2 regions of the Planococcus liqunii genome follow, and region 2 is predicted to be linked to the other one. Evidence: a T-box and tRNA genes for the amino acid it is inferred to sense, from the RefSeq annotation. Region 2 holds a T-box; the other holds one or more tRNA genes.
What was found. The T-box of region 2 lies ahead of serS (serine--tRNA ligase). A T-box ahead of a tRNA ligase gene usually reads a tRNA of that ligase, here a tRNA-Ser.
Positions count from the first base shown of each region.

Region 1: it encodes a tRNA-Ser, which carries the amino acid that the T-box ahead of serS (serine--tRNA ligase) is inferred to sense. The anticodon was not compared.

Region 1 is NZ_CP129238.1:2,006,509-2,021,898, forward strand. Features, by position in the region: gene QWY22_RS10185 (carbohydrate ABC transporter permease) at 64-894, opposite strand; gene QWY22_RS10190 (carbohydrate ABC transporter permease) at 907-1,785, opposite strand; gene QWY22_RS10195 (ABC transporter substrate-binding protein) at 1,878-3,143, opposite strand; gene ade (adenine deaminase) at 3,466-5,208, opposite strand; gene QWY22_RS10205 (hypothetical protein) at 5,232-6,056, opposite strand; gene QWY22_RS10210 (peroxiredoxin family protein) at 6,192-6,701, opposite strand; gene QWY22_RS10215 (YgaP-like transmembrane domain) at 6,913-7,326, shown strand; gene QWY22_RS10220 (mechanosensitive ion channel) at 7,732-8,994, opposite strand; tRNA gene QWY22_RS10225 (tRNA-Ser) at 9,175-9,262, opposite strand; gene QWY22_RS10230 (mannitol-1-phosphate 5-dehydrogenase) at 9,384-10,535, opposite strand; gene QWY22_RS10235 (PTS mannitol transporter subunit IIA) at 10,536-10,973, opposite strand; gene QWY22_RS10240 (PTS mannitol transporter subunit IIBC) at 11,009-12,487, opposite strand; gene QWY22_RS10245 (YkvI family membrane protein) at 12,965-14,047, opposite strand; gene menC (o-succinylbenzoate synthase) at 14,079-15,215, opposite strand; gene QWY22_RS10255 (GNAT family N-acetyltransferase) at 15,212-15,390, opposite strand, start outside.
Region 2 is NZ_CP129238.1:7,375-22,764, forward strand. Features, by position in the region: gene gyrA (DNA gyrase subunit A) at 1-1,630, shown strand, start outside; rRNA gene QWY22_RS00040 (16S ribosomal RNA) at 2,158-3,707, shown strand; rRNA gene QWY22_RS00045 (23S ribosomal RNA) at 3,901-6,834, shown strand; rRNA gene rrf (5S ribosomal RNA) at 6,895-7,010, shown strand; gene guaB (IMP dehydrogenase) at 7,349-8,815, shown strand; gene QWY22_RS00060 (D-alanyl-D-alanine carboxypeptidase family protein) at 8,927-10,273, shown strand; gene pdxR (MocR-like pyridoxine biosynthesis transcription factor PdxR) at 10,289-11,707, opposite strand; gene pdxS (pyridoxal 5'-phosphate synthase lyase subunit PdxS) at 11,812-12,696, shown strand; gene pdxT (pyridoxal 5'-phosphate synthase glutaminase subunit PdxT) at 12,698-13,312, shown strand; T-box leader at 13,324-13,532, shown strand; gene serS (serine--tRNA ligase) at 13,603-14,877, shown strand; gene QWY22_RS00085 (alpha/beta fold hydrolase) at 14,971-15,390, shown strand, end outside.

The sequences.
Region 1 (15,390 bases), 2.0 Mb from region 2:
GAGGAATGCCGGATACACAAAAAAATGCGGACACCATATAGAAGGTGCCCGCATTCCAAAGCATTATTTTATTCCTGAACTGATGACGCTGCGAACGAAGTAGCGGTTGGCCGCTACAAAAATGATCAATGCCGGCAAAGTCGCCACTACAGTCGCTGCCATCATACGGCCCGGGTTAACAAAGTTGGCTCCTTGGACCAGATTGGCAACACCCACTGTCACGGTTTTCATTTCGTCGGCGCTTGTCACGACAGAAGGCCACAAAAAGTCGTTGTAAATCGTCAGGAAAGTCAAAACCGCAAGCGTGGCCACCACTGGGCGGATTGCCGGGAAAATGACAAACCGAAGAATCTGCCAAAGTGAGGCACCGTCAATGACGGCCGCTTCCTCCAGGTCTTTCGGGAATCCTTTTAAGAAACTGTAAACCAGAAATACGCCCATCGTATTTGCGGAATAAATTAAGATGAGCGGCGCAAACGTATTGATCAAATTTAACTCCCGGAATATGTAGAACATTGGGAACAGCGTAACGATTCCAGGAATCGTTAATGCCGCTACGACCATGGTGAAGAAGATTTTTTTCCCGGGCAAATTCAATCTGGCCAAAGCATATGCGGCCAGCACATCGACAAAAACAACCAATGCCGTACCTGCTATCGTCACAATACCGGTATTCATTAGCCAGCGGATGACCGGCACATCGGCTGCAATGCCAAAGTTGCTGCTGTAGTTCTCCAGCGTCCATTGTTTAGGCAGCAAAGCAGATGAAGACATCGCTTCGCTTAATGCCTTAAATGAAGTGAAGAGCATGAATATCAATGGCAGCAAAAAGATGATGGCCAATACTGTCGCGATAACCAAAATGAAAACATTTTTTTTCAATGATTTCTTCATGTCTACACCTCCTCAATCTTTGCGCAGCGTATAGAAATACTGGGCAGCTACGATCAAGACCATGACCAGCCCCATCAGCATGGACATCGCCGAGGCCATTCCGAGATTGTTCTGATTAAACACCATCTGCTGAATCACCATGATCAAGGAAGTTGTGCTCTGCGATGGCCCGCCTGCAGTGATCAGCAAGGTTTGGCCATACAAGTTAAAAGATGCGATGACGGTGATAATGGTTAAAAATACGAATACCCCTTTAATGGAAGGAAACGTGATATTGCTGAAACGCTGCCACCAATTGGCTCCGTCGAGACTAGCCGCTTCGTATAGATTCCGGTCCACTTCGTCCAGCGCATTGATGAACAGGATCATATTAAAGCCGATCGTCCACCAGACAGTCGCAATCAGGATAGCAATCCAGGCGAGCGGCTGGTCGTTCAGCCAGTTCAATGCCCCGAGGCCGAAGGTATTCATGACATTGTTTACATAGCCGCCGTTGCCGGTAAACAGCCATTTGAAAATAGCAGAGACAGCTGTGACGGAGACGGCATAGGAGATAAAGAAAATGGTCCGGTAAAAAACTTTCAATTTATCGGGAATACTGTCAATCACCAAAGCCAGTGCCAAGCTGATCACAACCAATGGGATGACACTGATGGCCACAAAAATCAGTGTGTTTTTCAACCCGTTATAAAAGGCATTGCTGTAAACATTTCCAGGCGTCAAAATGGAAACATAATTATCGAAGCCGACAAAACCGCCATTTCCGCCGAAAATAGACCATTGATGAAAACTGATATATAGGCCGTACGCAAATGGAACAACCAAAAACAAAACAAAGCAAATCAGAAACGGCAAAAATAAGATAAACGACCAGGTTTTTGATATCCGCATACAGGCGCCACCTCCATGATTTAAATAGAACGGCATTTCACTGATTTCCAGGATGAAATGCCGTTCAGCTCTATCGTTGACTATCGTTTACTTTATTGAGGCGCTGTTTCTGCCACTTGTTTTGCCTGTTCGGTTGCCTTCTCCAATTCGCTCATCAAAGTTTCTTTTGATATATTTGCTTCCCCAACTACTTTCGGGTAGACATTTTCTACGACATAGCGGACTTGTTCACGGTATTGATACAGCTTCGGTGCCCCTTCGAACGAATCGAACTGTTTGATGTTCTGTGCTGACAGCGGATATTTCGCCGCATCAGATTCCACCAATTCCATTGTCGGCATATGAGTCGGCGCCTGTCCGCTGTCAGCCCAGTTGATTAAGTTTTCCGGCGTATACATATATTTTAGAAACTCGGCAATTCCGGCAATCCGCTCTTCATCTGTTACCGATGAAGGCAAAGCCAGTGTATGGCCAGCTCCATATACCCCCGGCTGTTCTCCAATGACCGGCACAGAGGCAATTCCCAAATCATCGCCATACGCTTCTTTGACCGCCTGGTAATACCAAGGACCGGTTAAAGCAGTCGCCGTCTGCACAGCGCTTCCGCCTTCATCTACTTGTTTCATGAATGCCTGGAATTCACCATCAAGCCCCAAGCCTTCAGGAGAAATCTTGTCTTTAAAAATCATATTGTTGTAAATCATCAAAGCGTCTGCTAATTCTTCCTGCGCAAAATTCATGTAATTATCTTCAACCAGATCAATGCCATTTTGGGCAGCGACCGTCATGATAAACCATTCGCCAAGGCCGGCACTCGGGACGCCGGTTGCAAAAAGGTTCGGATCCTGCTGCTGGAGCGATTGCGTCAAACTCACAAAATCCTCATAGTTTTGAGGGGCTTCAGGTGCCAATTTTTTGTTATAGAACATTGTCATCGGATGGATATCAAGAGGCACTGCAAAGACGCCGTCATCAAAGGTCACTTGTTCTTTAGCTTTATCGTGGAAATCATCCGGGCTGATGCCGGCAGTTTCCATGACGCTGCTGATGTCCTGGATCATTCCGTCCTGCTTGTAGGTCTCAAGCAGATCCGTATGAATGATCACTAAATCATAGTTTCCCGTTTTAAATTTGGTGTAATGGTCTTTTTCCTGGGATTCTTTGATCACATACTTATCTTGCGACTCGTTAAATCCGTTGGTGATCTTTTTCATAAAATCACCATCACCGCCGGTGAAGCCGTTAATGTACGTCAACTCAATCTTTCCATCTGCTGTTTCCCCGCTTCCTGATCCACCGCCACAAGCCGATAAAAATAGTACAGCCAAAATTACTAGAAAAAATGCCAGCTTTTTCAATGACTTGACCCCCTTTTAAATTTGATAGCGCTTACATCAAAATTTACTGAAAATACTATAATTTCAGTAAAAAAAGACCTTTTCAATAACTTTATACGATTTTTGTACATATTAACCCCATTAGCTAAATATCTATCTTCTGCACTAATTCCTTATTCATAGGTTTTATAAACCTGTTTCGCCCATCAATTTCAAATAAATGGAACGCAGACAACCGTTCGATTTACGTTCCGCCGTCTTTCAAAAGTTGGCAAAGGTGCTTCGAAGCATGCAAAAAGGCCGGCTCTATAAGCAGAGGCGGCCCATTGGCATCGGTTTTATTTCAGTTGAACCTTTTCTCTTCCTCTTCAACCAAGACAGAAATATGCTGAAATTGATCCATGTCGAACAATCCACAGTCCGTAATTTTCAAATGTGGAATAACAGGAAGTGATAAAAATGACAAAGTTAAGAAAGCATTAAAATTCTCCGGAGCCTCCAGTTTCGCCAATCCCGCATCAATCCCTTTAAGTTCATCGTAGACTTCTTCAAAGCCTGATTCAGCCATTAGCCCGGCAGCCGGCAAGGCAAGAGCCGCCAACACTTCCCCTTCATTGACAACCACCAAGCCGCCTTCCATTTGTTTTAAAGCTTCGACTGCGGCAACAATATCTGCATCATTGGTGCCTGCCGAAATGATATTGTGCGAATCGTGCGCAACGGTCGTGGCAATCGCCCCTCTTTTTAGCCCCAGGCCTTTCACAATGCCGACTCCAACATTTCCAAGCGCCTGATGCCTTTCGACCACAACGATTTTCAGCAAATCTCTTTCAGGATTCGGGACAAAGCACCCTCTTTCGGTATCGACTACTTCCACCAAATGGTCTGTGACCAAGCTGTACGGATTTATACCAATAATATGCGCTTTTGCATTTTCCGGTAAAGGGATTTGTAGATCTTGTTTGGTGAAATCGAGAATATTCACCGTGTTCCGAACGTGATTTGCTGCTGTGCCTTGAGTCCATGGTCCGGCATAGCGCCCATTTTCCGCTGCAAGCTTTCCGTTTTTGTATACTTGGTGGATCTTAAATTCTTCTAAGTTATCCAATAGGATGAAATCGGCATCATAGCCAGGGGCAATAGCGCCTTTTCTATGCAAGCCGTAACACTGGGCTGCGTTGAAACTTGCCATTGAAATCGCTGTAATCGGGTCTAACCCATAGCGAATGGCAATTCGGACGTTGTAATCGATGCTTCCTTCTTCGATCAAATCATCCAGATGCTTGTCATCTGTACAAAACAAACAGCGGTGGGCATTTTTCTCGTTGACCGCTTCAAGCAGCGAAGTTAAATTCTTGGCAACTGACCCTTCCCGCAGCATGACGTACATACCGCGCTCCAGCCGCATAACCGCTTCTTCTTTAGTAACGCATTCATGGTCTGTCGTAATGCCCGCAGCCAGATAGACATTGATATCGTTTTCTTGCAGCCCGGAAGCATGGCCATCGATTTGTGGGCTAAGCAGCAACTTGTCCATCATTCCGTCCGCTCCTTGGGCAACCGATGGGAAATCCATCACTTCCGCGATTCCCATGACCCGTTTGTGGCTTATAAATTGATGGAGGTCTTCCGAACTCAGTGAAGCTCCTGAATTTTCAAAAGCTGTTGCCGGCACACAGGATGGCAGCATGACCAACACTTCAAGCTGGGCATCTTCAGAATCGTTGAGCATAAATTCGATTCCTTCTGAACCGCATACATTGGCGATTTCATGCGGATCGGTGATGACGGTTGTTACGCCATGAGGCAAAACCACTCGCGAAAATTGATGCGGCGTGACCATGGATGATTCAATATGGACATGGGCGTCTATAAGGCCTGGGCATATATAGCGGCCTTCTGCATCAATTTCCCGGTTGCCCCGGTATTCGCCGATGCCGACAATGACGCCATCTTGGATAGCGATATCCCCCTTTGTCAGCTCTTTCGTAAAGACGTTGACGATTTTTGCATTTCGGATTACTAGGTCGGCCGCTTGTTGTTTATGGGCTGTGAAAATCCGTGTTTTGAGCTGTTCTCGGTTCATGGCGGCAATTCGCTCCTTTGGGCTTAAGTTTCAAATAATTTTCCGTTGATTGCATCGATATAGCGCATTGCAGACTGCTGGATCCGTTCATCCGCTTGGTCCGGAATGATGCGCTGAAACGCGTCGTATACCCGTTTAAATTCGATAGTGCTGAGCTTCTTTGCCATTCTTTCGACAATGCCTGGCGGCAAGGGAATGAAGTTCGGGTAGCTGTACATAAAACTTGCCCAGTCTCGCCCTGGCATCACCCGGACAATATCGCCCGGAAGCAGCACTCCTTTTCGGTCAAAGCCATTTTGCCACTCGAGCACGGCCCCTCCTTTGAAATGTCCACCCAGCCGGTGAAGAACCAATCCTGCGTGCAGCACAAGCGATTCCCCAGACCAGAAAACCATTTTTTCGCTTGGCCGAGTGACCCACTTCCTGTCATCTTCGTGGATATAGATTTTGGCATCCAGCGCATCTGCCCATTCAACTTGGCTGCCATAATAATGCGGATGGGACAACGCAATGGCATCAACTCCATCCATTTTCTTAATGGCCTCAATAGAATTCGCATCGACATAGGTAATACAATCCCACATAAGATGAAAGCCGCTTTCCTGAACAATATAAGCGGACTGGCCAATCGCAAAATCCGGTTTGGTTTTCACGCTAAACAAGCTTTCTTCTTCTTTTTTGAAAAAATTTTTGTACGGCTCTGTATTGACCATGTGTTCAAGCGTCGTCCATTTTTGTCCGGTATGGTAGACATATTGCCGTTCTTCACTGCAAATCCGGCAACTATTTGGGGGCACTACAGAATTTTCGTATTGTACGCCGCACGTTTCACAAATGAACTTTTGCAAAACCATCCCTCATTTCGATTTCGTTTCATAATCAGTGAGTCCATTATAAGTTAATATTCAAATAATTCACATCTTCTTTTGCTAAAATAGACGAATAAAAAAGGATCCGATGTTCCGGACCCTTGGGGCAATCGATTATACGGTAGACATTTTTTTCTTGATAAATTTAATGACTTGCTGAAGACCGTCGGCTGTTGGCCGGCCGTAAGGGCTGGTCTGTCTCTGTTGATAAAGCAATTTACCTTCTTCATCCATTAAAAAATACGCCGGTTCACCGTGGATGCCTGTATCTTCATAGGGTGCATTTTCTACGTGTATATAAACATCGAATTGATTTAGTACTTTGAAGTTTTCATCCGCCAACACCGGAAAAGTTAACTTCAACTCTTGTGACATATTTTTTAAGTCTGCTAACTTGTCCGTGGAAACGGTAACCAAACGGATATCGCCATCTTCAAACGCCTTTTTGTTCAACTCTAAATCTTCCAGTGCTTTGATGCAGGCAGAACACCAGGAACCCCTAAAAAATACAAGGAGATGCCATTGTCTTTCTATTTTTTTCTGTGGATCAAAAGAAAACGGTTCTCCAGATACGGCTGGCAGCGTAAATCCAGGCATGGATTCTCCCAAACTGAAGTTTGGCATTATTCTTCCTCCTAGCTTATATTTTCCGAACATTGGATCCGGGAATGACCAGGAAAAGAAAAACTAAACAATATCACGTTCCCTTTTCGATTGATTTAACCAACTACTATTAATAGCCATCATCCCAGCATTCCATTTCATAAACAATGTTTAAGTTCCGCGATTAGCGGAATACTACAACAGAAGAAACTAAATGAAAGCAGGGATATGAATGGCCATGGATATCGAACAATTGCCTTCAACAAAATCGAGGATTACGATGAACACGCCAGAGTCGATTAACGGAGAAATTGAACGGCAAATAGAAGCAAACGTCAACTACTTTAAGCGCCAGGACAAAGAAACGATTGAGCGGCGCATCCTTCATTTGGAAGAGGAATGGGACACAGAGCGGGTGCTGGAATTGAATATGGCCTCAATCGCCTTGGTCTCTTCAATGCTTGGGCTGGCTGTAAACAAAAAGTGGATGTATGTGAGTGGAGCTGTCAGTGTCTTTATGCTGCAGCATGCCATACAGGGCTGGTGCCCGCCGCTGCCATTGATCAGAAAGCTTGGCATTCGGACAGTGGATGAAATCAATTTGGAAAAGCAGGCGCTTCAAAATTTGCTGGATGACGAATTCTAAAGCAAGCGAATGAAATCAAAAAAGAGAATGCCCACCAAGGGCATTCTCTTTTTCAGGGTGTCGAGAAACATTCCATTCTCTAAGCCATTTCGCTCCAAGTGGACGCTAAAGTTCTCTTTTTATCAGAAAGAGTGGATGAGTAGGCATGCTATTTATTCACAGTTCACTGTCGATATGGAGCAAACCAGCGGAGAAAAACGTACTGCTCCTGCGCAAGCTCGTCGCAAAGACTTAACCTCGCAGGCTTCGGCTAATGTCTTGCCTGCGGGGCAGCGTAAGCGACGAGACAGCCGAGACCCCGCAACGCAAGAAATGATAGGGCTTGGCGCCCGCGGCAAGCGCAGCTGGGTTGCGGAATTCCGGAGATATTCTAAGCAAAATTTTTTCTATATCTTTTTGCTGTTCTTATAGATTGCCGTCTGTCGGTTTTTTGTCTTCCTCTTGGGCTTTTGCTTCAAATTTATCCAATTGGCGCTTCGCGAAGTCGCGGCCGCCGATGCCAAAAGCGATGGCGAAGGCTACGGCTAGTCCTGCGATGATGAACAGGAACGCCAAGTTGACGATGTTAGTAGCAAAGTTCAATTGGTCAAGCGTCATGAAAACCGCCATGATGATGATGGCATATTTGACAATCGCACCATACATACGGTTTCCGGAAGCACGCTGGACGTAATTTCCAAGCAAGTTGGCGCCGACAATGCCAAGCCCTAGAATGATCAAGGCACTCAAGACCAGCGGCAAGTAGCTGATAATGGAAGTACCGATATTGTTCAATACATCCAGTTGAAGCACATTCAATGCTTCAACCGTAAAGAACACGATGATCAAGATTTGCACGACCTTGCCGATGATTGCAGCGATATCAAAAGTCGGCATATTCGGCCGTGAACCTGAATTCAATGAACGGGAAATGTTGTCAAGCCCCGTGCCTTTCAGCAGGCTGCTCAGCAAATCACCGACAAATTTCCCGATGGCAACACCGACTAAAATCAGAATGATTGCCACAAAGATATTTGGAATCATGTTCAGGACTTGATTGAGCATCGCTGTAATTGGACGCGAAATCGAATCGATATTCAAGGTTTCCAGTGCCACTGTGACTATGGGAATCAATACAAGGACGAATACAACATTAGCGAGAACATTAGCCAAAGTGTTTTTGTTGCTCGGCGACATCTTTTCAGGCGTGCCGGTTTTATTCGTCAGTTTGTTGAACCATTTGTCGATGTTGATCGTTGTTAAGATCGTTGCAACCAGATTCTTGACGAACTTGGCAACAAAATAGCCAAGAATGAGGATAATGGCTGCCATTAATAAGTTCGGCAAAAATGCCAGCAGTTTATCCATCATATTCGAAATCGGAGCAGCTACAGCTCTCATATTCAGTTGGTCAAAGACACTCGGAAGAAACAGGATAAAGACAAGGTAATAGAAAATTTTTCCGATTGAGTCCAGTTTGCTGTCAGCGTCTTCCTGGGTTTTTGCCATATGGCCTTTGACCATGGCTCTTGGGGCCCCGGCTTTTTTAAGCCCTTTCGTAAAGATGGCGCGGACAATCGTTGCGACCAGCCAGGCAACAAGCAGCAACAGGATGGCGCCGATGACATTGGGAATAAAATTGACGATTGTCGTTCCCATGTCCCGGAATGCTCCGGTAAATTGGTTCATGTGCTTCTCCTCCATTCAGTTAGGTATTTATAATTGCATCTTTCCTATTCCCTCTGTCATTCTTCCTAAACAAATATGTCAATATTTTATGAATCTTCAATCAAAAAAGATATTTCGCTGGGTCTTTAGACCACAAAAAAACGGCTGATTAAAATCAGTCGTTTTTTCTACAGACGATGACGGAGATGAGAGGATTCGAACCCCCGCGGCGCATGCACGCCCTAACTGATTTCGAGTCAGCCCCCTTCAGCCTCTTGGGTACATCTCCAGTATGATATTTTTATTTTAGCATCGCACATGGTCTTGTCAATTCGTTCACTCCCGCTTTTTAAAGAAGCGGAATGCCAGGCAGAAAAAAAGGCAACCTAAGCTGCCCCTTAACTAACTCCTTACTTTTTCATTGCATCCAATTGCTTCATGACCGCTCCAATAAGCGGATCGCCGTCTGGCAATCCGGAAATTTGGCGGAAAGCACTTTCGTATCCCTGCTCATTGATCTGTTTTTGCAGTTCCCGCGCCTCATCGTCTTCATCGTTTTCATAAAGCAAAACCGCAGCGATGACCGTCGCTAAATTGAGCGGTTCTTTTCCAGTCAATTGCATATAAAGGCTGGCTGGGCGGACCAGACGGTCATTGCTGCCCAATTTGCGGATCGGCCCTCTGCCCACCCGGGTGACAAAATCAGAAACGTAAGGGTTCCGGAAACGTTCAATGATTTTTTGCGTGTATTCCTTATGCCGGGAAGGGTCAAATCTATGCATCTGCACCAGGACTTCGCCGGTTTCTTCAAGTGTTCCCTGGAGAATGCGTTCAATTTCTTCATCGTCCATCGCTTCATTGATCGTCTGATACCCTTTGTACCGGCCTAAATAAGCAGGGACCGTATGTCCCGTATTGACCGTGAACAGCTTCCGTTCAATATAAGGTTCCAACTCGTCCACATACGTAATGCCGTTAACAGGCGGTAGATCTCCCTTGATTGCCGGACGCTCCACTACCCATTCAAAATATGGTTCGACGGCTACGCCTAAAAGATCGCCGCTGCGCTGGTCCGGAACGATGCGGTCTACCGCCGCGTTCGGAAAGCCGATCAGTTCATCAGCCTGCCGCTTTTCTTCTGCTGATAAATGCTGGTAGACTTGTTCTTTCAAAAGCGAGCTGGCGCCGATCATGTTCTCGCAGGCAATGACGTTCAACGGCTCGGGCCGGTTTTGGAACCGCCTCCTTAGTCCTTCCGCCAGCAAAGCCGATATGGCCGGCAACACCTTCGGCCCAACAGCGGCCGTCACCAAATCGGCCCGGCTCAAGAACTCTGCTGCTTCTTCCGCATTTGTCATGCTGTTGATGCCGCTGACATTGCCGACCTGCAGCACTTCCCTTTTTTCACCTGTCAAAGTCACTTCGTATTCTTTTTGTGCATTCAAGGCATTAATGACAGACTCGTTGACATCCAGAAAAAGTGTATGGTATCCGGACTGGCTAAGCAGCAATCCGATAAACCCGCGGCCGATATTTCCTGCCCCAAAATGGACGGCTTGCATTTACCCCACCTCGCTAAAAAGGTCTAAAATCTCCTCTTCCGACCGGGCATTCAGGATTTTTTCGATATTTTCTTCTTCGGAACAGACAATTGCGATATTGGACAAAATCTCCAAATGCTCATTTCCTTTGCCGGCAATGCCAATAAAAATCTTTGCCAGGTTTCCGCCTCCAAAATCAATGCCTTCCGGTACTGTCACAACCGATATCCCTGTTTCAAAGACGTTTTTCTTCGCATCTTCCGTGCCGTGCGGAATTGCCAGGAAATTCCCCATATAGGTAGAGGCCATTTCTTCCCGTTCAAACATTTTATCGATATACCCGGCATCCACATAGCCGCCGTTCACCAAAATTTCACCGGTAAAGCGTATCGCTTCTTCTTTGCCGGTTAAGGGAACATTCAACTTGATATTGTCTTTGCTTAATACGTCTTTTGCCATTCATATCACTCCCATTGTAATTTTTTAGTTGAGTATCATTCGTTTTTCAACCTTCTCGCCAGCTTGTCGTATTCCGGGCTGTTCATGAAATTTTCAACAGAAATATGTTCGGCATTCGGCAATTTCGCCTTTGCCCGGTCCGTTAAGTCTTTGTGAGTGACCACAATGTCTGCATCTTCCGGAAGCTGGTTGATTGCGGTATTGGAAACCGGTATATCGATGTTTTCTTTCTTGAATTTATTGCGAAGCAGTGAAGCGCCCATTGCACTGGACCCCATTCCTGCATCGCAGGCAAACACCACTTTATGGATGTCAGTAGCATTTTTTACAGGCGCAGCATGGACCGGCTGGGTATTGTCTCTTTCAATCCGGTCACCGGAAGTTGCACCGACCACTTCTTTTGCTGGCTTCGGTGTCAAATAGCCGGTCGCGTCGCTTTTCTTGCCTTTCATTTGTTCCATTTTGCCGGCAGCTGCGGCTAAATCTTCTTCTTCAACTTTGCTGGTCTTCAAAACAACAGAAGCCACCAAAAACGACACGGCGGCAGCCACTACCACACCCGAAATTACGCCGAGATAATTTCCCTGCGGCGTCAATGCCAGCAAGGCGAATATACTGCCGGGAGACGGCGTTGCAGGAAGTCCTGCATTAAACAAAGTAAACGTGAAGACGCCGCTCATCCCGCCGGCGATAACCGCTAACAGCAGAACCGGTTTCATCAGCACATATGGAAAATAAATTTCGTGGATCCCGCCGAGAAACTGGATGATAGCCGCTCCCGGGGCAGACGCTTTGGAGACGCCTTTGCCAAATACCGAAAACGCAAGCAGCACGCCAAGGCCAGGGCCTGGATTGGTCTCAAGCAGGAACAAGATCGATTTCCCGGCATCCGCCGCCTGTTCCACTCCTAATGGGCTTAAAATTCCGTGGTTGATGGCATTGTTTAAAAATAGGATTTTTGCCGGTTCAATGATGATGCTCGCGAGCGGCAACAACCCCAGATTGACAATCACTTCTACTCCGTCTGCCAATGTATTGGTCAGTGCATTAACAATTGGACCAACGAAGAATACGGCGATCCCTGCCAGAAATGCACCCAATATCCCGGCAGAAAAGTTGTTGTACAGCATTTCAAAACCGACGCGGATGCGGTGCTGGAACCACCCGTCGATCACTTTCATGGCAAATCCGGCCAACGGCCCCATGATCATGGCACCGAGAAACATCGGAATTTCAGCGCCGACAATAACCCCCATTGTGGCGATTGCCCCGAGGACACCGCCCCGGAAATCATAGACAAGCCGTCCGCCCGTGAAACCGATCAATAATGGCAAGAGATACGTAATCATTGGACCGACGAGCGAACCTAAAGTTTCGTTCGGAAACCAGCCATCGGGTATGAACAATGCGGTTATAAGACCCCAGGCAATAAAGGCACCGATGTTCGGCATGATCATGCCGCTCAAATAACTCCCGAAGCGCTGGATTCGCGCACGGACACTTGCATCAGCCATCCTAATCCCTCTCTTCTTTAAGTTAATGCAGCGATAATAAGTCCAAAGCAAACTGGCATCGCAAAACTCAAACCGTCAAAACCCTTCCCTATTGTTTTCAGCCCTTAAACCGGAATAGATAGGGACAAGACATCGAAAAAGCAGATTAAACTGACTGCAAGTGCATCACCTTCTTTCTTTAAGGAAGACAACTTAACATTCATTAGCATCGATTTATTTAGATGGTAGCATATTCCTACCAAAGCAGGAAATATTATTTCTGAATTTTCAAATTAAAAACAAAAAACTTCTAGCACGGAACGATTTATCTGCCAAAAGAGCTAGTAAATCTGATTTTCAAACTTTTCCGGAACTTTCCATAACCATTCTGATTCAGTAAAGGCGAGCTTTTGGGAAGGACCATCCAGCGCTTTAAAAGAAATCAAAAAACTTCCTGCAGAAACTAACAGGAAGTTTTTAAAGCATACAATTTATCTTTTAAGGGGTACTGATTGCATTGCGGGTGGTCTGGACTTTCCTTTTGCGCACCCAGGCAATGACAATTGCTGCAATTAACGTAAACCCTAAATAGCCCATCACCGGATACACGGTTCCGACCAACGTCACAAAGCCGACAAAGCTGGAAGCAAATGCGACGGCGCCGAAAGCTCCGACCGATACTTTGAATTTTTTGCTGTCCGGCTTAACAATACGTGCCGTGAACGCATATAGCATGCCGACAGCGGTATTGTAAATCATACCTAGGAGAATAATGGACATTAAGCCGCCGATTAACGGACTGATGTTATTCGCCAGTACCAGCATCGGCATTGGAACAGCCGCAATTTCTTTTAGTTGCGTCAACATGGAAACATTGATCAGCAAGATCAAAATTCCCAGCCCGACGCCGCCGATGATGCCGCCGCGGGCTGCGATTTTTGCATCTTTCACCGTGCCGCCCATCACCGTCATCATGGCCGCCCCTGCAGCCAGGTTATAAGATACATAAAGCGCCGCGCCCAATAGCCAGTGAGGCGCTGCTTGGCTGTTTGCAGCAGAAGCGGTGGCAGCAGCCAGTTCTGCTGAAGTCATATCAAAATTAAACAATGAATACACCGTGATAATGATGACGACCAAAAGCAGGACCGGTGTAAAGGCACTGATCAGCGAAATCACTTTGTTCACACTCAACATGACGGTCGCAATCGTCAAGACAGCCATCAGTACATTCCCCACCGATCCGAGAATGCCGAATTGCTGCTCAAAAATGGCACCGGAACCGGAAAACATGACAACCGTGACGCCGAACAAGAAGAAGGTGATGGCCACATCAACCACCGGCCCTAAATACTTGCCGCATATATGGCGGATGGCGTGTTGATGGGATTTGGTCTGGAGCTCGCTGCCGAGCTGCGTCAAGTTCATGCCGAGAAAAGCGAACAGCGCCATTGCCAGAAATGAACCAATAATGCCGTACACCCCGAAACTCGTAAAGAATTGCAGAACTTCCTGTCCCGATGCAAATCCTGCACCTACAATAACACCGATAAATGCACCGCCAATTTGAAAGCTTTGTCTCATACGATTCCCCCCCCCGTTGCTTTTTAAGTTTTTATTGGCCAGTGGCAGCTGTGAATGGCTGTGCTTGAAAAACCAGTTCTTCGACGGTGAAGCGATCCATGGCTTGTTCGTTTATGGCATAGCCAATTCCGTAGGCATCGGGAACGGTGATATAGCCTTCCTCTACTGTGACTTCCGGCGAAATGACGTCTTCTTCCCAGTAACGCGACGAACCCGCTGTATCACCCGGCAACGTGAAATTCGGCAAAGTCGTCAACGCAATATTGTGCGCGCGGCCGATGCCGGATTCAAGCATTCCCCCGCACCAGACCGGAATGCCTTTTTCAGCGCAATAATCATGGATCTTTTTCGCTTCCGTCAGACCGCCGACGCGCCCGATTTTGATGTTGATGATTTTAGTGCTGCCAAGCTCTACTGCTTTTCGTGTATCTTCGAGTGAATGAATGCTTTCATCGAGGCAAATCGGTGTCTGAAGGTTCACCTGCAAAGCGGCATGGTCAATGATGTCATCCGATGCCAGCGGCTGTTCGATCATCGTTAAATTCAGGCCGTCCAGCTGCTTGAGCAAATCGGTATCTTCTAGCCGATAAGCGGAATTCGCATCCGCCATCATCGGCACATCAGGAAATGCCGCACGCAATTTCCGCATGACGTCTACATCATAGCCCGGTTTGATTTTTACTTTGATGCGCTTATAGCCTTCTTCCACAAATCCGGCTACGGTTTGAATCAGTTCCTCGACATTTTCATGGATGCCGATGCTGATTCCGACTTCGATCTTTTTGCGGGTGCCTCCTAATGCTTCGGCAAGCGTCATTTTGTTGCGCTTTGCGTAAAGGTCCCAGATGGCTCCTTCAAGCGTCGACTTCGCCATATTGTTCTTGCGGAGATGGCCAAACAATTCGCTGACCCGATCGGGATGGCTGATTTCGTTTCCAAGGACAATCGGCACCAGAAAATCTTTAATGATGTGCAAATTGGTTTCGAGCGTTTCTTCACTGTACCAAGGCGAATGGAAAGCAACCGATTCCCCCCAGCCCGAGTTTCCGAGTTCATCTTTCGCTTCCAGCAAAAGAAAATCTTTTTCCTGGAAGGTGCCAAAACTTGTGGTAAACGGTTTTTTCATCATCATTTTCATTTTTCGGATGCGGATTTCTGTAATTTTCAATGCTGATCGCCTCTTTCTATTGGTTGTAGCGGAATCGTATCGGTTGGAACGAATTGATAATAATGCACGCCTGCTTCGGCTTTTCGGACACCCGTCACGGCAAAGCCGGCTTCAAACAAATATTGGAACACCGAACGGATTTTCATGCGCCAATCCAGCGCCAATCCGGGTTCCT
Region 2 (15,390 bases):
GAACAATCTATACAAACAGACAGCGATGCAAACAAGTTTCGGGATCAATATGCTGGCACTTGTAGATGGCCATCCGAAAGTTTTGGGCATAAAAGAAGTGCTTTTCCACTACTTAGAGCACCAAAAAGTGGTCATTCGCCGCCGTACGCAATTTGATTTGACGAAAGCGGAAGACCGCGCACATATCCTCGAAGGTTTGCGCATTGCATTGGACCATATTGATGCCATTATCGCGTTGATCCGTGGTTCACAGACAACTGAAGAAGCCCGCAATGGCTTGATGAGCAATTTCAACTTGTCTGAGCGCCAATCACAAGCGATTTTGGATATGCGTCTTCAGCGTTTAACAGGACTGGAACGCGATAAAATTGAAGAAGAATACCAAGGCTTGGTTAAGTTGATCGATGAACTTCGCGAAATTTTGGCGAATGAATACCGGATTCTCGAAATTATCCGTGAAGAATTAACAGAAGTGAAAGAACGTTTCAGCGACGATCGCAGAACGGAAATCACTTCAGGCGGCACGGAAATGTTCGAAGATGAAGATTTAATCCCAAGAGAAGCGTCTGTTTTGACATTGACCCATAACGGTTATATCAAACGGATGCCGGCAAACACATTCCGCAGCCAAAACCGCGGCGGCCGTGGCGTCCAGGGAATGGGCACCAACGAAGATGATTTTGTTGAACATATGCTTTATACCTCTACCCACGATACAATCCTGTTCTTCACGAGCAAAGGGAAAGTGTATCGCAAAAAAGGGTATCAAGTGCCGGAATACGGAAGAACTGCAAAAGGCCTTCCACTGGTCAACTTGCTGGAAATCAGCAAAGACGAAAAAGTAACGGCTGTCATCCGTGTGAAAGAGTTTAAAGAAGACGCATTCTTCTTCTTTACGACACGAGAAGGAATCAGCAAGCGGACACCGGTGTCCAATTACGCCAACATCCGCCAAAACGGGCTGATTGCCATCAGTTTGCGCGAAGAAGATGAATTGATTTCCGTTAAGCTGACCGACGGCAACCAGGAAATCGTCATCGGAACACGCGACGGCGCATTGATCCGTTTCCCTGAAACCGATATCCGCAGCATGGGCCGGACAGCAAGCGGTGTACGTGGTATCCGTTTGCGTGAAGGCGACCAGGTTGTCGGCATGGAAATTCTGGAGAAAGACGATAATATTCTCGTCATCACAGAAAAAGGATACGGCAAACAAACAAAAGAATCCGAATACCGCGTTCAATCCAGAGGCGGTATGGGAATCAAAACTTGCCAAATCACCGACAAGAACGGACCGCTTGTGGCTGTCCGGACAGTCAACGGAACAGAAGACATCATGCTGATCACCATCAATGGCATTTTAATCCGCATGGACGTCAACGATATTTCACAGACTGGCCGAAGCACACAAGGCGTCCGTTTGATCAAGCTCTCTGAAGAAGAAACCGTAGCCACAGTTGCTCGAGTGAAAAAAGATATTGAAATTCCAGAAGGCGCAGAAGAAGCCGAAGAAGATGTTGATTCCACATTGATCGAAGAAAGTGCGGAAGCCGATGTCTATACGGAGGACGAAGTTGTCGCTGACGAAGAGTTAGATAATGTAGAAGAAGAAATAGAAGACGAAGAGTAATATTTTTGAACCCGCTGATTTATTCAGCGGGTTTTTTTATTTGGAGCTAAACGAACGTTCCGTGGATTGAAAGCGAATCGATCAAGCGTTGGCCTGCCAAAAGAGGACGAAGAGAACGAAGCGGAATGCAGTTCTTTCTATATAGAGGAAAAAGAATCGGATAGCAGAAATCTTTTCTGAGCTGGCGGATCAACTTGGTCTATAGCGGCGTGCAAAGTTGGAAATCGGAGATCTAAACAGACTGCAAGAATTCAAAAGTTTCCTGAAAGAAAAAGAATTTATCGAAAGCAGAAGTTTTTTTCGCAAAACTGTTGACGCGAATATTGTGGCATGGTATATTAATCAAGTCGCCAATGAGTGACGCACAAAACATGAACCTTGAAAACTGAACAGCAAAACGTCAACAATAGCAACGGCCGCGCAAAACGGCCCGCGCAAATGTACTGATCAGGCTTCGGCCAGATCAAGCGACTCGTGCGTTCTTCGGAACGGCGAGACGCCAGCAGAATTTGAGCAATCGGTTCTCTATAATGGAGAGTTTGATCCTGGCTCAGGACGAACGCTGGCGGCGTGCCTAATACATGCAAGTCGAGCGGAACACTTGGAGCTTGCTCCAAGCGTTTAGCGGCGGACGGGTGAGTAACACGTGGGCAACCTGCCCTGCAGATCGGGATAACTCCGGGAAACCGGTGCTAATACCGAATAGTTTGACCTCCCTCCTGGGAGGTTACGGAAAGACGGTTTCGGCTGTCACTGCAGGATGGGCCCGCGGCGCATTAGCTAGTTGGTGGGGTAACGGCCCACCAAGGCGACGATGCGTAGCCGACCTGAGAGGGTGATCGGCCACACTGGGACTGAGACACGGCCCAGACTCCTACGGGAGGCAGCAGTAGGGAATCTTCCGCAATGGACGCAAGTCTGACGGAGCAACGCCGCGTGAGTGATGAAGGTTTTCGGATCGTAAAACTCTGTTGCGAGGGAAGAAACCGTGCCAGCTAACTACTGGCACCTTGACGGTACCTCGCCAGAAAGCCACGGCTAACTACGTGCCAGCAGCCGCGGTAATACGTAGGTGGCAAGCGTTGTCCGGAATTATTGGGCGTAAAGCGCGCGCAGGCGGTCCTTTAAGTCTGATGTGAAAGCCCACGGCTCAACCGTGGAGGGTCATTGGAAACTGGGGGACTTGAGTGCAGAAGAGGAAAGTGGAATTCCATGTGTAGCGGTGAAATGCGTAGAGATGTGGAGGAACACCAGTGGCGAAGGCGACTTTCTGGTCTGTAACTGACGCTGAGGCGCGAAAGCGTGGGGAGCAAACAGGATTAGATACCCTGGTAGTCCACGCCGTAAACGATGAGTGCTAAGTGTTAGGGGGTTTCCGCCCCTTAGTGCTGCAGCTAACGCATTAAGCACTCCGCCTGGGGAGTACGGCCGCAAGGCTGAAACTCAAAGGAATTGACGGGGGCCCGCACAAGCGGTGGAGCATGTGGTTTAATTCGAAGCAACGCGAAGAACCTTACCAGGTCTTGACATCCCGCTGACCGCCTTGGAGACAAGGCTTTCCCTTCGGGGACAGCGGTGACAGGTGGTGCATGGTTGTCGTCAGCTCGTGTCGTGAGATGTTGGGTTAAGTCCCGCAACGAGCGCAACCCTTGATCTTAGTTGCCAGCATTCAGTTGGGCACTCTAAGGTGACTGCCGGTGACAAACCGGAGGAAGGTGGGGATGACGTCAAATCATCATGCCCCTTATGACCTGGGCTACACACGTGCTACAATGGACGGTACAAAGGGCTGCCAACCCGCGAGGGGGAGCCAATCCCAGAAAACCGTTCTCAGTTCGGATTGCAGGCTGCAACTCGCCTGCATGAAGCCGGAATCGCTAGTAATCGTGGATCAGCATGCCACGGTGAATACGTTCCCGGGCCTTGTACACACCGCCCGTCACACCACGAGAGTTTGTAACACCCGAAGTCGGTGAGGTAACCCTTGTGGAGCCAGCCGCCGAAGGTGGGACAGATGATTGGGGTGAAGTCGTAACAAGGTAGCCGTATCGGAAGGTGCGGCTGGATCACCTCCTTTCTAAGGATATATTCGGAACGAAACCTGCGGGTTTCGGTTGACGTTTTGCGTTCAGTTTTGAAGGTTCACCTTCGGCGATGCCGAGTTGGAACTTCAACAACTTGTTCTTTGAAAACTGGATATGACGACATTGAAACAACGAAAACAAGCAACACGAGTGATGAGACCGATTTGGTTCGGTCGACTTTCTAATGGTTAAGTTAGAAAGGGCGCACGGTGGATGCCTTGGCACTAGGAGCCGAAGAAGGACGGCACTAACACCGATATGCTCCGGGGAGCTGTAAGTGAGCATTGATCCGGAGATTTCCGAATGGGGGAACCCACCGCCTTTAATGGGGCGGTATCCATGTGTGAATTCATAGCACATGAGAAGGCAGACCCAGGGAACTGAAACATCTAAGTACCTGGAGGAACAGAAAGCAAATGCGATTCCCTGAGTAGCGGCGAGCGAAACGGGATCAGCCCAAACCAAGAGGCTTGCCTCTTGGGGTTGTAGGACACTCAATACGGAGTTACAAAAGAAGCGGTTAGGCGAAGCGACCTGGAACGGTCCGCCACAGTGGGTAACAGCCCCGTAGCCGAAAATCGCTTCCCTCCTGAGTGGATCCTGAGTACGGCGGAACACGTGAAATTCCGTCGGAATCCGGGAGGACCATCTCCCAAGGCTAAATACTACCTAGTGACCGATAGTGAACCAGTACCGTGAGGGAAAGGTGAAAAGCACCCCGGAAGGGGAGTGAAACAGATCCTGAAACCGTGTGCCTACAACTAGTCAAAGCCCGTTTATGGGTGATGGCGTGCCTTTTGTAGAATGAACCGGCGAGTTACGATTGCATGCAAGGTTAAGGTGAGAAGCCGGAGCCGCAGCGAAAGCGAGTCTGAATAGGGCGAATGAGTATGCAGTTGTAGACCCGAAACCAGGTGATCTACCCATGTCCAGGGTGAAGGTAAGGTAACACTTACTGGAGGCCCGAACCCACGCACGTTGAAAAGTGCGGGGATGAGGTGTGGGTAGCGGAGAAATTCCAATCGAACCTGGAGATAGCTGGTTCTCTCCGAAATAGCTTTAGGGCTAGCCTCAAGATTGAGAATCCTGGAGGTAGAGCACTGTTTGGACTAGGGGCCCATCCCGGGTTACCGAATTCAGACAAACTCCGAATGCCAGTGATTTATGCTTGGGAGTCAGACTGCGAGTGATAAGATCCGTAGTCAAGAGGGAAACAGCCCAGACCACCAGCTAAGGTCCCCAAATATCCGTTAAGTGGAAAAGGATGTGGCGTTGCTTAGACAACCAGGATGTTGGCTTAGAAGCAGCCATCATTTAAAGAGTGCGTAATAGCTCACTGGTCGAGTGACACTGCGCCGAAAATGTACCGGGGCTAAACGGATTACCGAAGCTGTGGATGGACATCTCAGATGTCCGTGGTAGGAGAGCGTTCTAAGGGCGTCGAAGCGGGACCGGAAGGATCCGTGGAGCGCTTAGAAGTGAGAATGCCGGTATGAGTAACGAAAGACGGGTGAGAATCCCGTCCACCGAATGCCTAAGGTTTCCTGAGGAAGGCTCGTCCGCTCAGGGTCAGTCGGGACCTAAGTCGAGGCCGATAGGCGTAGACGATGGACAACAGGTTGATATTCCTGTACCACCTCCCCGCCGTTTGAGCAATGGGGGGACGCAGAAGGATAAGGCGAGCGCGCCGTTGGTTGAGCGCGTCCAAGCAGCAAGGTGGGAAACGAGGCAAATCCCGTTTCCGCAAACATTGAACTGTGACGGCAAGGGGCGTATGCCCTGGAGTCCCTGATTTCACACTGCCAAGAAAAGCCTCTAGCGAGGCGGGAGGTGCCCGTACCGCAAACCGACACAGGTAGGCGAGAAGAGAATTCTAAGGTGAGCGAGTGAACTCTCGTTAAGGAACTCGGCAAAATGACCCCGTAACTTCGGGAGAAGGGGTGCTCTGGTAGGGTGTATAGCCCGAGAGAGCCGCAGTGAATAGGCCCAGGCGACTGTTTAGCAAAAACACAGGTCTCTGCAAAACCGTAAGGTGACGTATAGGGGCTGACGCCTGCCCGGTGCTGGAAGGTTAAGGGGAGTGCTTAGCGCAAGCGAAGGTGCGAACTGAAGCCCCAGTAAACGGCGGCCGTAACTATAACGGTCCTAAGGTAGCGAAATTCCTTGTCGGGTAAGTTCCGACCCGCACGAAAGGCGTAACGATCTGGGCACTGTCTCAACGAGAGACTCGGTGAAATTATAGTACCTGTGAAGATGCAGGTTACCCGCGACAGGACGGAAAGACCCCGTGGAGCTTTACTGCAGCCTGATATTGAATTTTGGTGCAACTTGTACAGGATAGGTAGGAGCCAGAGAACCCGGAGCGCCAGCTTCGGGGGAGGCGTCGGTGGGATACTACCCTGGTTGTATTGAAATTCTAACCCACGCCCCTGATCGGGGCGGGAGACAGTGTCAGGCGGGCAGTTTGACTGGGGCGGTCGCCTCCTAAAGAGTAACGGAGGCGCCCAAAGGTTCCCTCAGAATGGTTGGAAATCATTCGCAGAGTGTAAAGGCACAAGGGAGCTTGACTGCGAGACGTACAGGTCGAGCAGGGTCGAAAGACGGGCTTAGTGATCCGGTGGTTCCGCATGGAAGGGCCATCGCTCAACGGATAAAAGCTACCCCGGGGATAACAGGCTTATCTCCCCCAAGAGTCCACATCGACGGGGAGGTTTGGCACCTCGATGTCGGCTCATCGCATCCTGGGGCTGTAGTCGGTCCCAAGGGTTGGGCTGTTCGCCCATTAAAGCGGTACGCGAGCTGGGTTCAGAACGTCGTGAGACAGTTCGGTCCCTATCCGTCGCGGGCGCAGGAAATTTGAGAGGAGCTGTCCTTAGTACGAGAGGACCGGGATGGACACACCGCTGGTGTACCAGTTGTTCCGCCAGGGGCATCGCTGGGTAGCTATGTGTGGCCGGGATAAGTGCTGAAAGCATCTAAGCACGAAGCCCCCCTCAAGATGAGATTTCCCATTGCGCAAGCAAGTAAGATCCCTCAAAGACGATGAGGTAGATAGGTTCGGGGTGGAAGCGCGGCGACGCGTGCAGCTGACGAATACTAATCGATCGAGGACTTAACCAACATAGTTGTTTTCAATGTCGCATATCCAGTTTTGAGGGCGCAAGCACTCAACAAAAAGAGTCCAGTGATGATGGCAAAGAGGCCACACCCGTTCCCATCCCGAACACGGAAGTTAAGCTCTTTTGCGCCGATGGTAGTTGGGGGTTTCCCCCTGTGAGAGTAGGACATTGCTGGGCCAAGAAAAAAAGCCGTTGCCGGTATTTCCGGCGGCGGCTTTTTTGTGTTTTTTTCCGAATATATTCGCAGCAAAAAGAAAACAGTGGTACCGTTTACTGCACAGTTGGACCAATTGTATATTTCTTGAAGATATGCTAAAAGAAATGAAAAGAACGGGCAGTAGAACCGTTAAGACGATCAAACGGCAGCGCTATATGGAATTCTACGGGACTCTTCATCAAAAATCACCTGAACGATAATTCTGAATACTTTTTCTTATTCCGGTTTTCTTGACACTGTTTAGCGGCGCTGATAACCTTACAATAATATTCAAAAGGAAGCAGGAGGCGTATCCATAATGTGGGAGTCGAAATTTGTTAAAGAAGGTTTGACGTTTGATGATGTATTGCTTGTACCAGCACGGTCGGAAGTGCTGCCAAAGGATATCAATTTGTCAGTGGAGTTAACTCCGGCTATCAAATTGAACATTCCTATTATTAGTGCCGGTATGGATACTGTTACCGAAGCGAAAATGGCAATTTCAATGGCTCGCCAAGGCGGATTGGGAATCATCCATAAAAACATGAGCATTGAAGAACAGGCAGAGCAAGTAACGACTGTAAAACGTTCAGAAAATGGCGTTATAACGGATCCTTTTTTCTTAACACCTACGCATCAAGTATTCGATGCTGAACATCTTATGGGGAAATACCGCATCTCAGGTGTTCCAATCGTCAACAATGAAGAAGAGCAAAAATTGGTCGGCATCATTACGAACCGCGATTTGCGCTTTATCCAGGACTATTCATTGAAAATCGATGAAGTCATGACGAAAGAAGAATTGGTTACAGCTTCAGTAGGAACTACACTGGAAGAGGCCGAAAAAATTCTTCAGCAATATAAAATTGAGAAACTCCCAATTGTTGATGATCAAGGGATATTAAAAGGGTTAATTACCATTAAAGACATCGAAAAAGTCATCGAATTCCCGAATGCTGCAAAAGACAGCCACGGACGATTGCTTGCAGGCGCGGCAGTCGGGGTGACTTCAGATACAATGAAGCGAGTGGAGCAATTGGTTAAAGCGGGTGTGGATGTAATCGTTCTTGATACGGCACATGGCCATTCTAAAGGAGTTTTGGATTCCGTTAACCAAATTCGTGCGACATACCCTGAATTGGCGATCATTGCAGGAAATGTAGCCACTGCAGAAGGTACAAAAGCATTGATCGATGCTGGAGCAGACGTTGTCAAAGTAGGAATCGGACCTGGTTCGATTTGTACGACTCGAGTTGTTGCCGGTGTTGGGGTTCCACAAATCACGGCTGTTTACGATTGTGCCACAGAAGCACGCAAACACGGCAAAACAATTATTGCAGACGGCGGCATCAAGTATTCCGGCGATATCATTAAAGCATTGGCAGCCGGCGGGCATGTGGTCATGCTCGGAAGCCTTCTTGCTGGTACGACGGAAAGCCCAGGAGAAACCGAAATCTTCCAGGGGCGCCAATTTAAAAATTACCGCGGTATGGGTTCAATCGCAGCCATGGAAAAAGGATCAAAAGACCGTTATTTCCAGGACGATGCGAAAAAACTGGTACCGGAAGGCATTGAAGGGCGCTTGCCATACAAAGGGCCGCTTGCTGATACGATTCACCAATTGCTTGGCGGCATTCGTGCAGGAATGGGTTATTGTGGCACTCCGGATTTGCAGACTTTGCGTGATGAAGCGCAATTTATCCGCATGACTGGTGCTGGCCTTCGCGAAAGCCATCCACACGATGTCCAAATTACAAAAGAGTCTCCTAACTATTCTATTTCATAAGATTTGCCTAAAGCACTCTTTGCCTCTATCCGTAGATGCAAAGAGTGCTTTTTTCATGTTTTGGTTTAGGGAGGTACAGAATATGATAGAATTATATGGGGAAACTTACAGATGGAGGTATTGAAATACGTGAGAATTGTGTTGAAATTAACGATTATTTTGGCTGTGCTGCTGACTGTTGGTATGCCTCAGCAGGCAAAAGCGGCGGATTCTTTAAATATACTGGCGGATGCTGCCATTTTGGTAGATGCTGATTCTGGAAAAATATTATATGCACAAAACGCAGACGCTACGTTAGGCATTGCAAGTATGACAAAAATGATGACCGAGTATTTATTGTTTGAAGCGATTGAAGACGGCCGTGTATCGTGGGACCAAGAATACACGGTTACGGATTATGCTTATGAGATTTCACAGGATATGCGCTTGAGCAATGTGCCTTTGAGAAAAGGAGAAGCTTATACGATTCAGGAGTTGTATGAAGCGATGGCGATTTATTCCGCGAATGCAGCGACAATCGGCATTGCTGAGACAATCGCTGGGACGGAAGAGGAATTCGTCCGCCTGATGAATGAAAAAGCAGAAGAGCTGGGATTGGCCGGGGCAAAATTGGTCAATTCAACGGGATTGAGCAACTCCTTATTGATGGGGATGCATCCGAAAAGCACAGGTGCAAATGATGAAAACGTCATGTCCGCAAAAGCCGTTGCCAAATTGACAAAGGCGCTGCTGGACAAATATCCGGAAGTGTTGGAAACCACAAAAATTCCGAATAAAATGTTCCGTCCGGGTACAGCAGATGCGATTAATATGTTGAACTGGAATTCAATGCTTCCAGGACTGGCTTTTGAATACGAAGGCGTGGACGGCTTGAAAACCGGCAGCACGGATTTTGCCGGACACAGCTTTGCCGGTACGGCCAAGCGTGATGGCACTCGGTTGATTGCCGTGGTCATGAAAGCGGTTGATGAAAAGGGTGTAGGTTCTTACAAAGCCCGCTTTGACCAGACACGGGTTCTATTCGACTTCGGCTTTGGCCAGTTCACGAAAGAAGAAATCATTCCCGGGGGTTATCAGATCAAAGGGCAAGAAACTTTGCCGGTAACTAAAGGGGAAGAAAAAGCTGTATCGATCGCCGTGAAAGAACCGATTACGATGATGATTCAGACAAGCGACAAAGAAAAGTATCAACCGGAATTGGTCCTGGATGAGTCTGTCGTGGACGAAGGCAAGATTGAAGCAGGAATCGGCAAAGGAGAAGTAGTCGGTACCGTTAACGTTGTTAAAATAGAAGGAGAAGACTACGGCTATTTAGATGGCACGAAAAGCGATGCTGAAGTTGTGACAACAGAAAAAGTGGCACGGGCCAATTGGTTCTCGCTGTCTATCCAAGCTGTAGGCAATTTCGTCTCCAATATGTGGTCAGGCGCCCTTGATTTTGTAAAAGGATTATTTTAAAGAAAAGCAGTTCATCTATTCAGATGAGCTGCTTTTTTGTGCGGCAATTTCCCAGCACGCCATTAAATGCACAATTCCTGATTCAATTTCTTGTTCGGTTAACCCGCCAAACCCCAAAACGATTTTCGGAGGCGAGACCGTTTTTCCTTCGACGTCGTAAGATCCCAGGCCAAATACCCGGATTCCGGCGCCTTTAGCGCGTTCAATAAGCTCATTTTCCGTTAAAGCAGTCTGGATGGTCAGCACAATGTGCATGCCGGCTTGCTGGCCGGAAACCGAGACCTGAGGTGCAAATACATGTAGAACGGCTGTTAAGTGTTCAAGTTTTTTCTTGTACAGTTTGCGCATCCGGTTTAAATGGCGTGAAAAATGCCCTTCTTTCATAAACGCGCTGACAAGCTGCTGGTCAATTCTTGGCACAGATGATGAATAATGAAGGAAAGTCTGGCGGTAAGCACGCATCAGCCTTTTCGGCAAAACCATATAGGCAATTCGCAAAGAAGGCATAAGCGACTTGGAGAACGTACTGATGTAAATAACCCGTCCGCTGACATCCATGCTCTGGAGTGCCGGGATTGGCCGGCTTGTGTAGCGGAATTCGCTGTCGTAATCGTCTTCAATGATGTAGCGTTCCGGCTTGGCTGCTGCCCAGTTTAGGAGTTGAGCCCGTTTGGTGGCACTGAGCACAGCACCTGTCGGAAATTGATGGGAAGGTGTGACATAAGCAATATCCACTTCCGACGCTTCAAGTTCCCCGACATTGATGCCATCCGTTTCGATGCTGATGGGCACAGCCTTTCGGTCATGGTGGGCAAAAATAGTGTGCGTCAGTGCATATCCCGGATTTTCAAAGCCGAAGACAATGGTTTTATCAAGCAAGCGAATCAACAAAGGCATCAACTGTTCCGTTCCGGAGCCGATAATGATTTGATCAGCTTCGCATACCACGCCCCGTGACTGGAACAAGTAGCGGGAAATTTCCTGGCGCAGGGTTTCATCGCCTTGCGGATGCCCACTCAACAGCAACCCGTGGTTGGATTCATCGAGAAGGTCTTTGGACAGCTTGCGCCACGTTGAAAAAGGAAAAGAACGGGAATCGATGGCTGCCGGATTAAAATCATAGCGGTATTCTAGACGTTCCGGCGCCAAGGGTTTCTCTTGCGGCACATCCAAATAAGCCACTTCTTCCACCGGCTGCGCGTAAAACCCTTTGCGGGCCCTCGATTCAATAAACCCTTCTGCAACCAGCTGGCCATAAGCCAATTCAACCGTGGTCTGGCTGATATCCAGAAACTCCGCCAATTTTCGTTTACTGGGCAGTTTGGTATCGACGGAGATTTTGCCGTCAATAATGGCTTGTTTAATTTCCCGGTAAAGCTGTTTGTATAAAGGCGTTGAAATGCTTCGCTGCAGCTGGAACATTAGCATATCCATGATGTCTCCCCCCCCAACTGACCTTATGAATTAATGGGAATCTGAGTATTTCTATATGGTCAATCTCTATTATACTGACAATATTAAGAAAAGGGGGAATTTTAATGAGTAAACACGGAACGGATCGAGTCAAACGCGGAATGGCGGAAATGCAAAAAGGCGGAGTCATCATGGATGTGGTGAATGCAGAACAGGCGCGCATTGCAGAAGCGGCGGGCGCAACAGCGGTTATGGCGCTTGAACGCGTGCCTTCGGATATTCGAAGAGACGGCGACGTAGCGCGTATGGCAGACCCGCGCATTACAGAAGAAGTGATGAAAGCTGTATCCATTCCGGTAATGGCCAAAGCGCGGATTGGCCATATTGTGGAAGCGCGTGTGTTGGAAGCGATGGGTGTGGATTACATAGATGAAAGTGAAGTGCTGACACCGGCGGACGAGGAATTCCACTTATTAAAAGATGCCTATACGGTGCCATTTGTCTGCGGCTGCCGCAATTTAGGCGAAGCGGCGCGCCGTATCGGTGAAGGGGCTTCGATGCTCCGGACAAAAGGGGAACCGGGCACCGGCAATATCGTCGAAGCGGTCCGGCACTTGCGCCAAGTGAATGCGGAAGTGCGAAAAGTCGTTACGCTCAGCGATGATGAATTGATGACCGAAGCACGCAACTTAGGCGCTTCGTATGAATTCCTGAAAGAAGTGAAGCGCCTTGGCCGCTTGCCGGTCGTCAACTTTGCAGCGGGCGGTGTGGCAACGCCTGCAGATGCGGCCTTGATGATGGAACTGGGAGCAGATGGCGTATTCGTCGGGTCCGGCATCTTCAAATCGGAACATCCGGAACGGTTCGCGCGTGCCATTGTGGAAGCGACGACGCATTACCAGGATTATAAATTGATTGCTGAACTGTCAAAAGACCTCGGCATCGCCATGAAAGGCATTGAAATTTCCACAATTGCGGCGGGTGAACGCATGCAGGAACGGGGCTGGTAAGATGAAACGAGTCGGTGTTCTGGCGTTGCAGGGAGCGGTAAGAGAACATGTGCAGTCGATTGAAGCGTGCGGCGCAAAAGCAGTGCTGGTCAAATGGTCAAGCGACTTGGAAGATTTGGATGCCATAATTTTGCCGGGCGGGGAAAGCACCACGATGCGCCGATTGATTGACCGCTATGGCCTGCTTGGGCCGTTACGCGCCTTTGCAGAGAGCGGCAAGCCGATGTTTGGCACCTGTGCGGGGCTAATTCTTTTGGCAAAGGAAATCGCCGGTTATCCCGAACCGCATCTTGGCGTAATGGACATTGCAGTGGAACGCAATTCATTCGGCCGCCAAGCCGACAGCTTTGAAATTCCGCTATCCGTTAAAGGGATGGAAGAGCCGTTTGAAGCGGTCTTTATCCGAGCGCCGCATATTGTCAGTGTTGGTCCGGGGGTTGAGGTATTGGGCGAGCACGGCGGAAAAATCGTCATGGCAAGAAGCAGCCAGTTTCTCGGCTGTTCGTTTCATCCCGAATTGACCGATGACCACCGCATTACGGCTTATTTTTTGAGCATGATTCCCTCTGAAACTGGCATTTCCTTGCCAAAAGGCTCCGTTTATAGTAAAGTATGATTAATTTAAAAGTAGAAACATTGATGGGGAATAGTAATGCGTTGTTTTTCCAAAGAGAGCCGGTGGTTGGTGCGAACCGGTGAAAAGCACGTGTGAATCCACTCCTGAGTTGCATGGCGACATAAGCCATTGCCGGTTTAAAGGCCGTTATGTAATGAAGAGGATCGGGCTTTTTAGCCGATCAATCAGGGTGGCAACGCGGGTAGCTCTCGTCCCTTTACCAGGGGATGAGGGCTATTTTTGTTGCCTTTTTTCTATTGATCACTATTTTATTTTGAGGAGGAACCGGTATGTTAGACATTAAACACGTACGTGCCAATTTTGAAGAAGTAAAAACGAAGCTTGCGAAACGCGGCGAAGATATTTCCGTGCTGGACGATTTTGAAGCGGTGGATGCCAAACGCCGTGAATTGATTGCACAAACCGAGAAATTGAAGGCTGAACGCAACGAAGCGTCTCAAAATATCGCGATGATGAAGCGCAATAAAGAAAATGCAGATGAAGCCATTGCCAAAATGCGCGAAGTCGGCGAACAGATCAAAGCGATTGACGATGAATTGCGCGAAGTGGAAGAGCGCTTGAATTACATCATGATGCGTGTACCGAACATTCCGCATGACAGCGTGCCGGTCGGCGAGTCTGAAGACGACAACGTTGAAATCCGGACATGGGGAGAAAAGCCGGAATTCACGTTTGAAGCCAAACCGCATTGGGATCTTGGCACAGACTTAAACATCATCGATTTTGAACGGGCAGCAAAAGTAACGGGCAGCCGTTTCGTTTTCTACCGTGGCCTTGGAGCTCGTCTGGAACGGGCGCTTATCAACTTCATGATGGACTTGCACCAGGAAGAGCATGGCTACCAGGAAATCCTGCCGCCTTACATGGTCAACCGCGAAAGCTTGACGGGCACAGGCCAATTGCCGAAATTTGAAGAAGATGCATTCCTGATCGAGAAAGAAGATTATTTCCTGATCCCGACTTCTGAAGTGCCGGTGACAAATTTCTACCGGGATGAAATCCTGTCAGCGGATATGCTTCCGCAGGCATTCGCTTCTTACAGCGCGAATTTCCGCTCTGAAGCGGGTTCTGCGGGCCGGGACACACGCGGGCTAATCCGACAGCACCAATTCAATAAAGTCGAGCTGGTGCGCTTTGTAAAGCCGGAAGATTCATATGATGAACTGGAGAAATTGACCGGCCATGCCGAGAAAGTGCTGCAGCTACTGGGGCTTCCTTACCGCGTCCTGAAAATGTGCACAGCAGACCTTGGCTTTACCGCTGCGAAGAAATACGATATCGAAGTGTGGATTCCGAGCCAGGACATGTACCGTGAAATTTCTTCTTGCAGTAATTTTGAAGATTTCCAGGCACGTCGCGCCAACATCAAATTCCGCCGCGAAGCGAACGGCAAACCGGAATTTGTCCATACCTTAAACGGCAGCGGACTGGCGATCGGCCGGACAGTGGCCGCTTTACTGGAAAACTGCCAGCAGGAAGACGGCACCATCGTCATCCCTGAAGTATTGCGTCCGTATATGGGCGGCAAAGACTTGATTAAATAAACGGATAGACCCAAGAGCTTATGGCTCTTGGGTTTTTATTTTTCCATGGAAACGGGTAAAGACAGGTAAATAGCAAGGAGAGGTGTTGGTGGAATGGAAAATCTATCGTTTCAGTACATTCAAACGAACGGCATCACGTTGCATACGGCAGTTGCGGGACCGGAAGACGGGCCGCTGGTTGTTTTGCTGCACGGCTTCCCGGAATTCTGGTTCGGCTGGAAAAAACAGATTGCACCGCTCACTGAACTCGGCTACCGCGTTGCCGTGCCGGACCAGCGGGGTTACAATCTGAGCGATAAGCCGCAGGACATCAGCAGTTATACCTTGGATTTGCTGCGGGATGATATTGTCGGGTTGATCGGCCATTTCGGCAAAACGAACGCCACCATTATTGGACACGACTGGGGAGGAGCGGTGGCTTGGCATTTGGCAGCGACAAAGCCTGAATACGTGGAAAAACTGATTGCGGTCAATATCCCGCATCCAAAAGCGATGCCAAGGGTCATGAAGCGC